Regions from separate parts of the Streptomyces sp. NPDC003327 genome, predicted to be linked through region 1. Evidence: predicted binding sites of a transcription regulator. Region 1 holds the regulator's gene; the other holds the start of a gene.
What was found. Region 1 encodes HrcA, which represses chaperone genes, less so after heat shock. Its sites were predicted from a motif close to TTNGCACTCNGNNNNNCNGAGTGCNAA; they were not measured.

Region 1 (4,649 bases):
CCCCACACCCGCTCGACGAGCTCGGCGTCGTGGCGGCCCTCCACGTAGATGCGGCCCGCACGGGCCACCCGCGCCCGCGCGCCCGGGACCGCGATCGAGCCGGAGGCCGTACGGGCGGGGCGGGCCGGGCCGCCGGGGGCGGGGCGGACGAGCGTGACGACCCGCCCCTCCAGGAGGAAGCCGCGCGGGTCCATCGGGAAGACCCGGTGCTTGCCGAACCGGTCCTCCAGGGTCACCGTGCCCGCCTCGCAGCGGACGACCGCCCCGCAGAAGCCCGTCGCGACCTCCTCCACCACCAGGTCGAGGTCGGCCGGGACCTCGGGTACGGGCGCGGAACGCTTCCAAGGGGGCGTCAGATCCGGGTTGTAGCTGCGCATTCGGGCGACGTTAGGCCACGGAGAAGCGCCGTGCCAGTTCATCGCGCTGGCGTCGTACGAACGCGGCGTCGACCACCGCCCCGTGCCCGGGCACGTACACCGCGTCCTCGCCGCCCAGCGCGAGGAGCCGGTCCAGCGCGTCCGGCCAGCGGGACGGGATCGCGTCCGGGCCCGCCTGCGGCTCGCCCGACTCCTCCACCAGGTCCCCGCAGAACACGACCTCGCGCTCGCCCGGCACCAGGAGCACCAGGTCGTGGCCGGTGTGGCCGGGGCCCACGTTCGCCAGGAGCACCTGCCGGCCGCCCAGGTCGAGCGTCCACTCGCCGGTGACCGTGTGGCCCGGGGACACCAGGGCCGCGACGGCCTCCTCGGCGGCCCGCGCGTCCACCCCCTGCCGTACCGCGTCCGCAAGGAGCCCCTCGCGCTCGCCCGCCCGGCGCAGCAGCCCGTCCACGCCGACCGCGCCGAAGACCTCCGCTCCCGCGAACGCCGCGGTGCCGAGGACGTGGTCGAAGTGCGGATGGCTCAGTGCGATGTGCGTCACTCTCCGGCCGCCGGTCAGCCCCTCGATCTGCTCCCGCAGCCCGGCGCCCTCGGCGAGGGTCGAGCCGGTGTCGTAGAGCAGTACGGCCCGTTCTCCCAGGACCAGTCCGGCCGTCGCGTCCCAGCCGGGGAGCCGTCGCCTGCCCACCCCGTCCGAGAGCCCTTCCCATCCCCACGCTGCCCAGTCGATCTCCATGGGGCGACGCTAGCGGGTCCGCCTCCTTGCCAGGAGCGACGGGCCCGGCCGTACACTGGCCGGGGGATTCCTGGCACTCGGACGGGTCGAGTGCCAAAAGCGGAGCAACCGGGAACGACGACAGCTGGAGGTGTGCGCCATGCTCAGCGAACGCAGACTCGAGGTGCTGCGCGCCATCGTCCAGGACTACGTCGGCACGGAGGAGCCCGTCGGCTCCAAGGCGCTCACGGAACGCCACAAGCTCGGCGTGTCGCCCGCCACCGTGCGCAACGACATGGCCGTCCTGGAGGACGAGGGATACATCGCCCAGCCGCACACCAGCGCGGGCCGCATCCCCACCGACAAGGGCTACCGCCTCTTCGTGGACCGGCTGGCCGGCGTCAAGCCGCTGTCCACCCCGGAGCGGCGGGCCATCCACAACTTCCTGGACGGCGCGGTCGACCTCGACGACGTCGTCGGCCGGACGGTCCGGCTGCTCGCCCAGCTGACCCGGCAGGTCGCCGTCGTCCAGTACCCCTCGCTGACCCGGTCGACCGTCCGGCACGTCGAGCTGCTCTCGCTGGCCCCGGCCCGCCTGATGCTCGTCCTCATCACGGACACCGGCCGGGTCGAGCAGCGGGTCATCGACTGCCCGGCGCCCTTCGGCGAGACCTCCCTCGCCGACCTGCGGGCCCGGCTCAACAGCCGGGTCGTCGGCCGTCGCTTCGCCGACGTGCCGCAGCTGGTGCAGGACCTCCCCGAGTCCTTCGAGGAGCCCGAGGACCGCGCCACGGTCTCCACCGTGCTCGCGACCCTCCTCGAAAGCCTCGTGGAGGAACACGAGGAGCGGCTGATGATCGGCGGCACCGCCAATCTCACCCGCTTCGGACACGACTTCCCCCTGACGATCAGGCCCGTCCTGGAGGCCCTCGAGGAGCAGGTCGTGCTCCTCAAGCTCCTCGGCGAGGCCAAGGAATCGGGCATGACCGTACGCATCGGGCACGAGAACGCCCACGAGGGACTGAACTCCACGTCCGTCGTCTCGGTCGGCTACGGTTCGGGCGGCGAAGCAGTCGCCAAACTCGGCGTGGTCGGACCGACCCGCATGGACTACCCCGGAACGATGGGAGCGGTACGCGCAGTGGCACGTTACGTCGGACAGATCCTGGCGGAGTCGTAAGTGGCCACGGACTACTACGCCGTACTCGGCGTACGCCGCGACGCGTCCCAGGACGAGATCAAGAAGGCCTTCCGCCGACTGGCCCGCGAGCTTCACCCGGACGTCAACCCGGACCCGAAGACGCAGGAGCGGTTCAAGGAGATCAACGCGGCCTACGAGGTCCTCTCGGACCCGCAGAAGAAGCAGGTCTACGACCTCGGCGGCGACCCGCTCTCCGCCTCGGGCGGCGGCGGCGCGGGCGGCTTCGGAGCCGGCGGCTTCGGCAACTTCTCGGACATCATGGACGCGTTCTTCGGCACGGCCTCGCAGCGCGGACCGCGCTCGCGGACCCGCCGCGGCCAGGACGCCATGATCCGCCTGGAGATCGACCTCAACGAGGCGGCCTTCGGCACCACCAAGGACATCCAGGTCGACACGGCGGTCGTCTGCACCACCTGTTCGGGTGAGGGCGCGGCCCCCGGCACGTCCGCCCAGACCTGTGACATGTGCCGCGGCCGCGGCGAGGTCTCCCAGGTCACCCGGTCCTTCCTGGGCCAGGTCATGACCTCCCGGCCCTGCCCCCAGTGCCAGGGCTTCGGCACCGTCGTCCCGACCCCGTGCCCCGAGTGCGCGGGCGACGGCCGGGTGCGGTCCCGCCGCACCCTCACGGTCAAGATCCCGGCCGGCGTCGACAACGGCACCCGCATCCAGCTCGCGGGCGAGGGCGAGGTGGGCCCCGGTGGCGGCCCCGCCGGCGACCTGTACGTCGAGATCCACGAGACCCCGCACGAGGTCTTCCAGCGGCGCGGCGACGACCTGCACTGCACGGTCACCATCCCGATGACCGCGGGCGCGCTCGGCACGAAGGTGCCGCTGCAGACCCTCGACGGCGTCGAGGAGATCGACATCCGCCCGGGCACCCAGTCCGGCCAGTCGATCCCGCTCCACGGGCGCGGCGTGACGCACCTGCGCGGCAACGGGCGCGGCGACCTCATCGTCCACGTCGAGGTCCAGACGCCGAGCAAGCTCGACGCCGAGCAGGAACGGCTCCTGCGCGAACTGGCCAAGCTGCGCGGCGAGGAACGCCCCACGGGCCAGTTCCAGCCGGGACAGCAGGGCCTGTTCTCCCGCCTGAAGGACGCGTTCAACGGGCGCTGAGGTCCCGACACAGCGGGACGCGTTCAACGGGCGCTGAGCAGTCACGTTCGGGATCAGGGGCGGCACTCCGGTGCCGCCCCTTTTCCTTGCCCGCGGGGGCGACATGACACGATGCCCGTATGTCCACCACCGCACTGAACGATCTCTCGCGCTTTCCGATCGTGCAGGCCCCCATGGCGGGTGGCGCCTCCTGTCCCGAGCTCGTCGGGGCCGTCTGCGAGGCCGGGGCGCTCGGCTTCCTCGCCGCCGGGTACAAGACGGCCGGCGGGCTCTACCAGGAGATCAAGCAGGTGCGCCGGCTCACCGCCCGGCCGTTCGGCGTCAACGTGTTCATGCCCTCCGGCGGGCGGCCCGCCGACCCCGCGGCCGTCGAGGTCTACCGGCACCAGCTCGCTGGCGAGGCGACCTGGTACGAGACGCAGCTCGGCGAGACCGACGAGGGCCGCGACGACGCGTACGACGCCAAGCTGGCCATCCTCCTGGAGGACCCGGTGCCCGTCGTCTCCTTCACCTTCGGCTGCCCGGCGCCCGATACCCTCGCCTCCCTCGCCCGCGCCGGTACGTACACGATCGTCACCGTCACCTCCGCCGACGAGGCCCTCGCCGCCGAGGGCGCGGGCGCCGACGCCGTCTGCGTCCAGGGCGTCGAGGCCGGCGGCCACCAGGGCACCCACCGCGACGACTCCTCCGACGAGGGCGACCCCGGCACCGGGCTGCTGACCCTGATCACCCGGGTCCGCGAACGCGTCGCGCTGCCGATCGTCGCCGCCGGCGGCATCATGCGCGGCGCCCAGATCGCCGCCGTCCTCGCCGCGGGCGCCGAGGCCGCCCAGCTGGGCACCGCGTTCCTCGTCTGCCCCGAGTCGGGCGCCCACCCCCTGCACAAGCGGGCCCTGACCGACCCCCTCTTCACCCGCACCGAGCTGACCCGGGCCTTCTCCGGGCGCCCGGCGCGCGGGCTCGTCAACCGGTTCGTGCGCGAGCACGGGCCGTACGCCCCCGCCGCGTACCCCGAGATCCACCACCTCACCGCCCCGCTGCGCAAAGCCGCCGCGACCGCCGGCGACGCGCAGGGCATGGCCCTGTGGGCCGGCCAGGGCCACCGGCTCGCCCGCGAGCTGCCCGCCGGGCAGCTCGTCGAGGTGCTGGCCGCCGAACTCGACACCGCACTCTCCGAGCTGGACCGCAGGAGCGCCTCATGACCGCACCCGTCTTCGTCGTCGACTCCCTCCCCGAC
Region 2 (4,649 bases), on a different contig from region 1:
CGGTTGTGGGCCGCCCGGGGGAGTGTGCGGGGCGTACGGCGGTGTCGTGGCGGCGCAGGGGCTCGGCGCTGACAGGATGCGGCGCCATACAGCTCGTACGACAAAAGGAACAAATGATGGCACAGGGTGGGTCGTACTTCCGTCGTGCGCTCGGGGCCGCGCTGCTCGTCGCCGCGCTCACCGCCACCGCCGCCTGCTCCGGGTCCGAATCAGGGTCCGGATCGGGCTCCGGGGCCGGGTCCGCGTCCGGCGCCCCCGTCCCGGCCGCCGGACAGCAGGCGGCCCCCGCCCTCACCGCCGCCGAGGCGCTCAGGGCGCGCCAGGAGAAGCTGCGCGAGCAGCGGGCCGCCCGCGTCCTCGCCGCCAAGAAGTGGGGCCTGAAGCAGACCCCGCTCGAAGCGCCCGCCCCGCCGGCCGTCAAGCCGAAGATCACCACCCGCAAGGGCTTCGAGACCGACGGCGAGGGGCTCCCGCCCGTCTTCACCACCGTTCCGACCAAGCACAAGGTCGTCTTCCTGACGATCGACGACGGCGCCGAGAAGGACCCCGCCCTCATCCGGATGATGAAGGACCTGCGCATCCCCTACAGCGCCTTCCTCAGCGACTACGTCGTCAGCGACGACTACCGCTACTTCGCGACCATGCAGAAGTCGCAGGAGGGCGGCGTCGCCCTGCACAACCACACGCTCAACCACCGCTACCTGCCCGGTCTCTCGTACACCCAGCAGAAGCGCGAGATCTGCGGCATGCAGGACGTCATCGAGAAGCGGTACGGCAAGCGGCCCGAGCTCTTCCGCCCGCCCTACGGCAACTACAACGAGAACACCCTGCGCGCGGCCAGGAGCTGCGGGATCAAGGCGGTGCCGCTCTGGGCGTCCGAGGCGTTCCCCGACCGCATGGAGTGGCGCGAGTGGGACCGGGACCTGCACCCCGGCGACATCGTCCTGACGCACTTCCGCGGCAAGGACGACTGGAAGGGCACCATGCCGGACATGATCCGGCGCGTGATGAACGTGATCACGGCGAAGGGGTACGCGGTCGCGAAGCTGGAGGACTACGTATGAGCCGCCTGCGCCCCCTCGCGGCCGCCGCCCTGCTCCTCCTCGTCACCGGCTGCGCCCAGGCCGTCGACCCGCTCGAACGCCTCGGCCGCAAGGCGGTCGAACAGGTCCGCGACCGGGACGCCCGCGACACCGCCCCGGTACGGGCGGAGGGCGCCGACCGCCCCTGACGGCGCGGCCCCGGGCCGGGCGACCGAATCGCCACACGGCGTGGAATTGGCACTCCGCTTGACCGAGTGCTAATCGCGGTCATAGTCTCGGCTCTGGCACTCCCCACCGGAGAGTGCCAACACAGCGACGGGCAGGTCCGGCACCCGCGACGACGGATCCACCTGGTTCGCCACCTCAGACAGTCAACCCCGTGATCTCCGAAGGGGGAGGTCGGATCGTGACGACCACCAGCTCCAAGGTTGCCATCAAGCCGCTCGAGGACCGCATCGTGGTCCAGCCGCTCGACGCCGAGCAGACCACCGCCTCTGGCCTGGTCATCCCGGACACCGCCAAGGAGAAGCCCCAGGAGGGCGTCGTCCTGGCCGTCGGCCCGGGCCGCTTCGAGAACGGCGAGCGCCTGCCGCTCGACGTCAAGACCGGCGACATCGTGCTGTACAGCAAGTACGGCGGCACCGAGGTGAAGTACAGCGGCGAGGAGTACCTCGTCCTCTCGGCTCGCGACGTGCTCGCGATCGTCGAGAAGTAATTCACCCCAAGCAGAGGCTTTGAGCCGCGCCCCGGGGCCCTCACCGGGCGCCGGGGCGCGGTTCGTTCCACACCAGTTTTCGAGAGGGCTGAATCGCTCCCATGGCGAAGATCCTGAAGTTCGACGAGGACGCCCGTCGCGCCCTTGAGCGCGGCGTCAACAAGCTTGCCGACACGGTGAAGGTGACGATCGGCCCCAAGGGCCGCAACGTCGTCATCGACAAGAAGTTCGGCGCCCCCACCATCACCAACGACGGTGTCACGATCGCCCGTGAGGTCGAGATCGAGGACCCGTACGAGAACCTCGGCGCCCAGCTGGTGAAGGAGGTGGCGACCAAGACCAACGACATCGCGGGTGACGGCACCACCACCGCCACCGTGCTCGCCCAGGCCCTGGTCCGCGAGGGTCTGAAGAACGTCGCCGCCGGCGCCTCCCCGGCCGCCCTGAAGAAGGGCATCGACGCCGCGGTCAAGGCCGTCTCCGAGGAGCTCCTCGCGACCGCCCGCCCGATCGACGACAAGTCCGACATCGCCGCCGTCGCCGCGCTCTCCGCGCAGGACCAGCAGGTCGGCGAGCTCATCGCCGAGGCGATGGACAAGGTCGGCAAGGACGGTGTCATCACCGTCGAGGAGTCCAACACCTTCGGCCTGGAGCTCGACTTCACCGAGGGCATGGCCTTCGACAAGGGCTACCTGTCCCCGTACATGGTGACCGACCAGGAGCGCATGGAGGCCGTCCTCGACGACCCGTACATCCTGATCCACCAGGGCAAGATCTCCTCGATCCAGGACCTGCTGCCCATCCTGGAGAAGGTCATCCAGGCCGGCGCCAGCAAGCCGCTGCTGATCATCGCCGAGGACGTCGAGGGCGAGGCCCTCTCCACCCTCGTCGTCAACAAGATCCGTGGCACCTTCAACGCCGTGGCCGTCAAGGCCCCCGGCTTCGGTGACCGCCGCAAGGCGATGCTCGGCGACATGGCCACCCTCACCGGTGCCACCGTCATCGCCGAGGAGGTCGGCCTCAAGCTCGACCAGGCCGGTCTGGACGTGCTGGGCACCGCCCGCCGCGTGACCGTCACCAAGGACGACACCACCATCGTCGACGGCGGCGGCAACTCCGAGGACGTCGCGGGCCGCGTCAACCAGATCAAGGCCGAGATCGAGTCCACCGACTCCGACTGGGACCGCGAGAAGCTCCAGGAGCGCCTCGCGAAGCTGGCGGGCGGCGTGTGCGTGATCAAGGTCGGCGCCGCCACCGAGGTGGAGCTGAAGGAGAAGAAGCACCGTCTGGAGGACGCCATCTCCGCGACCCGCGCCGCGGTCGAGGAGGGCATCGTCTCCGGTGGTGGCTCCGCTCTGGTCCACGCCGTCAAGGTCCTCGAGGGCAACCTCGACAAGACCGGCGACGAGGCCACGGGTGTCGCGGTCGTCCGCCGCGCCGCCGTCGAGCCGCTGCGCTGGATCGCCGAGAACGCCGGCCTCGAGGGCTACGTCATCACCTCGAAGGTGGCGGAGCTCGACAAGGGCCAGGGCTTCAACGCCGCGACCGGCGAGTACGGCGACCTGGTCAAGGCCGGCGTCATCGACCCGGTGAAGGTGACGCGCTCCGCCCTGGAGAACGCCGCCTCGATCGCCTCCCTCCTCCTCACCACCGAGACCCTCGTGGTGGAGAAGAAGGAAGAGGAGCCCGCGGACCACGGTCACGGCCACGGTCACGGCCACTCCCACTGAGGCCCGTCCTCGCTGAACCACTGAGGCCCGGTGCCCCCGTCGCGGGGGCACCGGGCCTCGGCGTGCTCTCCGGCCGGCGGGCCGGATCGCCGTGCCCGCGGTCCTCCCGTTCCTACGCCTCGACGGCGCCGAGCTGCCCCATCAGGCCGAGCAGGTCGTACTGCCACCACCCCTCGACGATCTTCCCGTCCTCCCCGAACCGGTGGACGACCGTCCCGGTCATCGTCACGTCCATGCCGGTGGGCTGCAGCCCCATGAAGTCACCGCTGTGCGAGCCCCGCCAGGTCCAGCGGGTGCAGACCCGGTCGCCCTCCGCGATCTGGTCGTCGACGGCGAAGGAGAAGTCGAACCCCGCCCGCCACATCCTGACCTCGCGCCGCACGGCGTCCATGCCGATGACGTCCTGCTCGTTCGTCGGATCGTGATCGTGGTACCCCTCCGCGAGCACCTCGTCGAGCAGCGCCAGCTCCGGCTCCCCGGCCAGCATCTCCAGGAGCCGGCGCGCGGACGCCTTGTACAGCTGCTCGTCCCGCACGACGTCCAGATCGGTGAAGGTCGGCATCTCGTCGCAGAGCGCGACCATCTCCCGGAAGATCCGGTCGGTCTCCGGCAGCTGCGAGTTCCGCATGGCCACGTCGTACGAGGGGAACTCGACGATCTCGACGAGGTGCGCACCGTCGGACCGGTCCTTGCCGAGGACGCTGTGGGTGGCGGTCCGCTTCCCCTTGGTCTGCTCGATCCACTGGTCCATGAGCCGGTTCAGGTCGTCGATCCGGCTGGTCCTGAAGTCGATGATCTGCGTGAAGGTCATGGCGCCTCCCGACCGGGTGGGACCCTCCGGTCCCCCTCCAGTCTAGGTAAAGGCCGGGGGAATGCCCTGGCAACATGGAGGGCGTGGAGCGGGGGATCGGCGTCGAGAACGGCGCGGGCGTCGTGGTCATCGGCCACGGCAACACGGTGGGGACCGGCGCAGGGGCGGAGCCGGCGGTCCGGTCGGCCTACCGGCAGCGGATCGCCCACCGCGCACCGGCCGAACTCGTCGGGCGGGAAGCGGAGTTGGCGGAACTCGCCGCCTTCGCCCGGAGCGGCCGCGGCTGTCTGTGGTGGCGGGCCGACGCCTGGGCCGGCAAGACGGCCCTGATGGCCTGGTTCGCCCTCCAC

Region 2: a site for HrcA is predicted at 1,278-1,304, ahead of groES (co-chaperone GroES). Genes of this name have one in related genera too.

The regions. Positions count from the first base shown of each region.
Region 1 is NZ_JBSFSA010000001.1:163,436-168,084, reverse strand. It holds gene ACWDVG_RS00825 (DUF3097 domain-containing protein) at 1-377, opposite strand, end outside; gene ACWDVG_RS00820 (MBL fold metallo-hydrolase) at 388-1,116, opposite strand; gene hrcA (heat-inducible transcriptional repressor HrcA) at 1,256-2,275, shown strand; gene dnaJ (molecular chaperone DnaJ) at 2,276-3,412, shown strand; gene ACWDVG_RS00805 (nitronate monooxygenase) at 3,532-4,614, shown strand; gene ACWDVG_RS00800 (16S rRNA (uracil(1498)-N(3))-methyltransferase) at 4,611-4,649, shown strand, end outside.
Region 2 is NZ_JBSFSA010000005.1:174,213-178,861, reverse strand. It holds gene ACWDVG_RS06790 (polysaccharide deacetylase family protein) at 114-1,064, shown strand; gene ACWDVG_RS06785 (hypothetical protein) at 1,061-1,231, shown strand; gene groES (co-chaperone GroES) at 1,450-1,758, shown strand; gene groL (chaperonin GroEL) at 1,860-3,488, shown strand; gene ACWDVG_RS06770 (ester cyclase) at 3,601-4,299, opposite strand; gene ACWDVG_RS06765 (hypothetical protein) at 4,383-4,649, shown strand, end outside.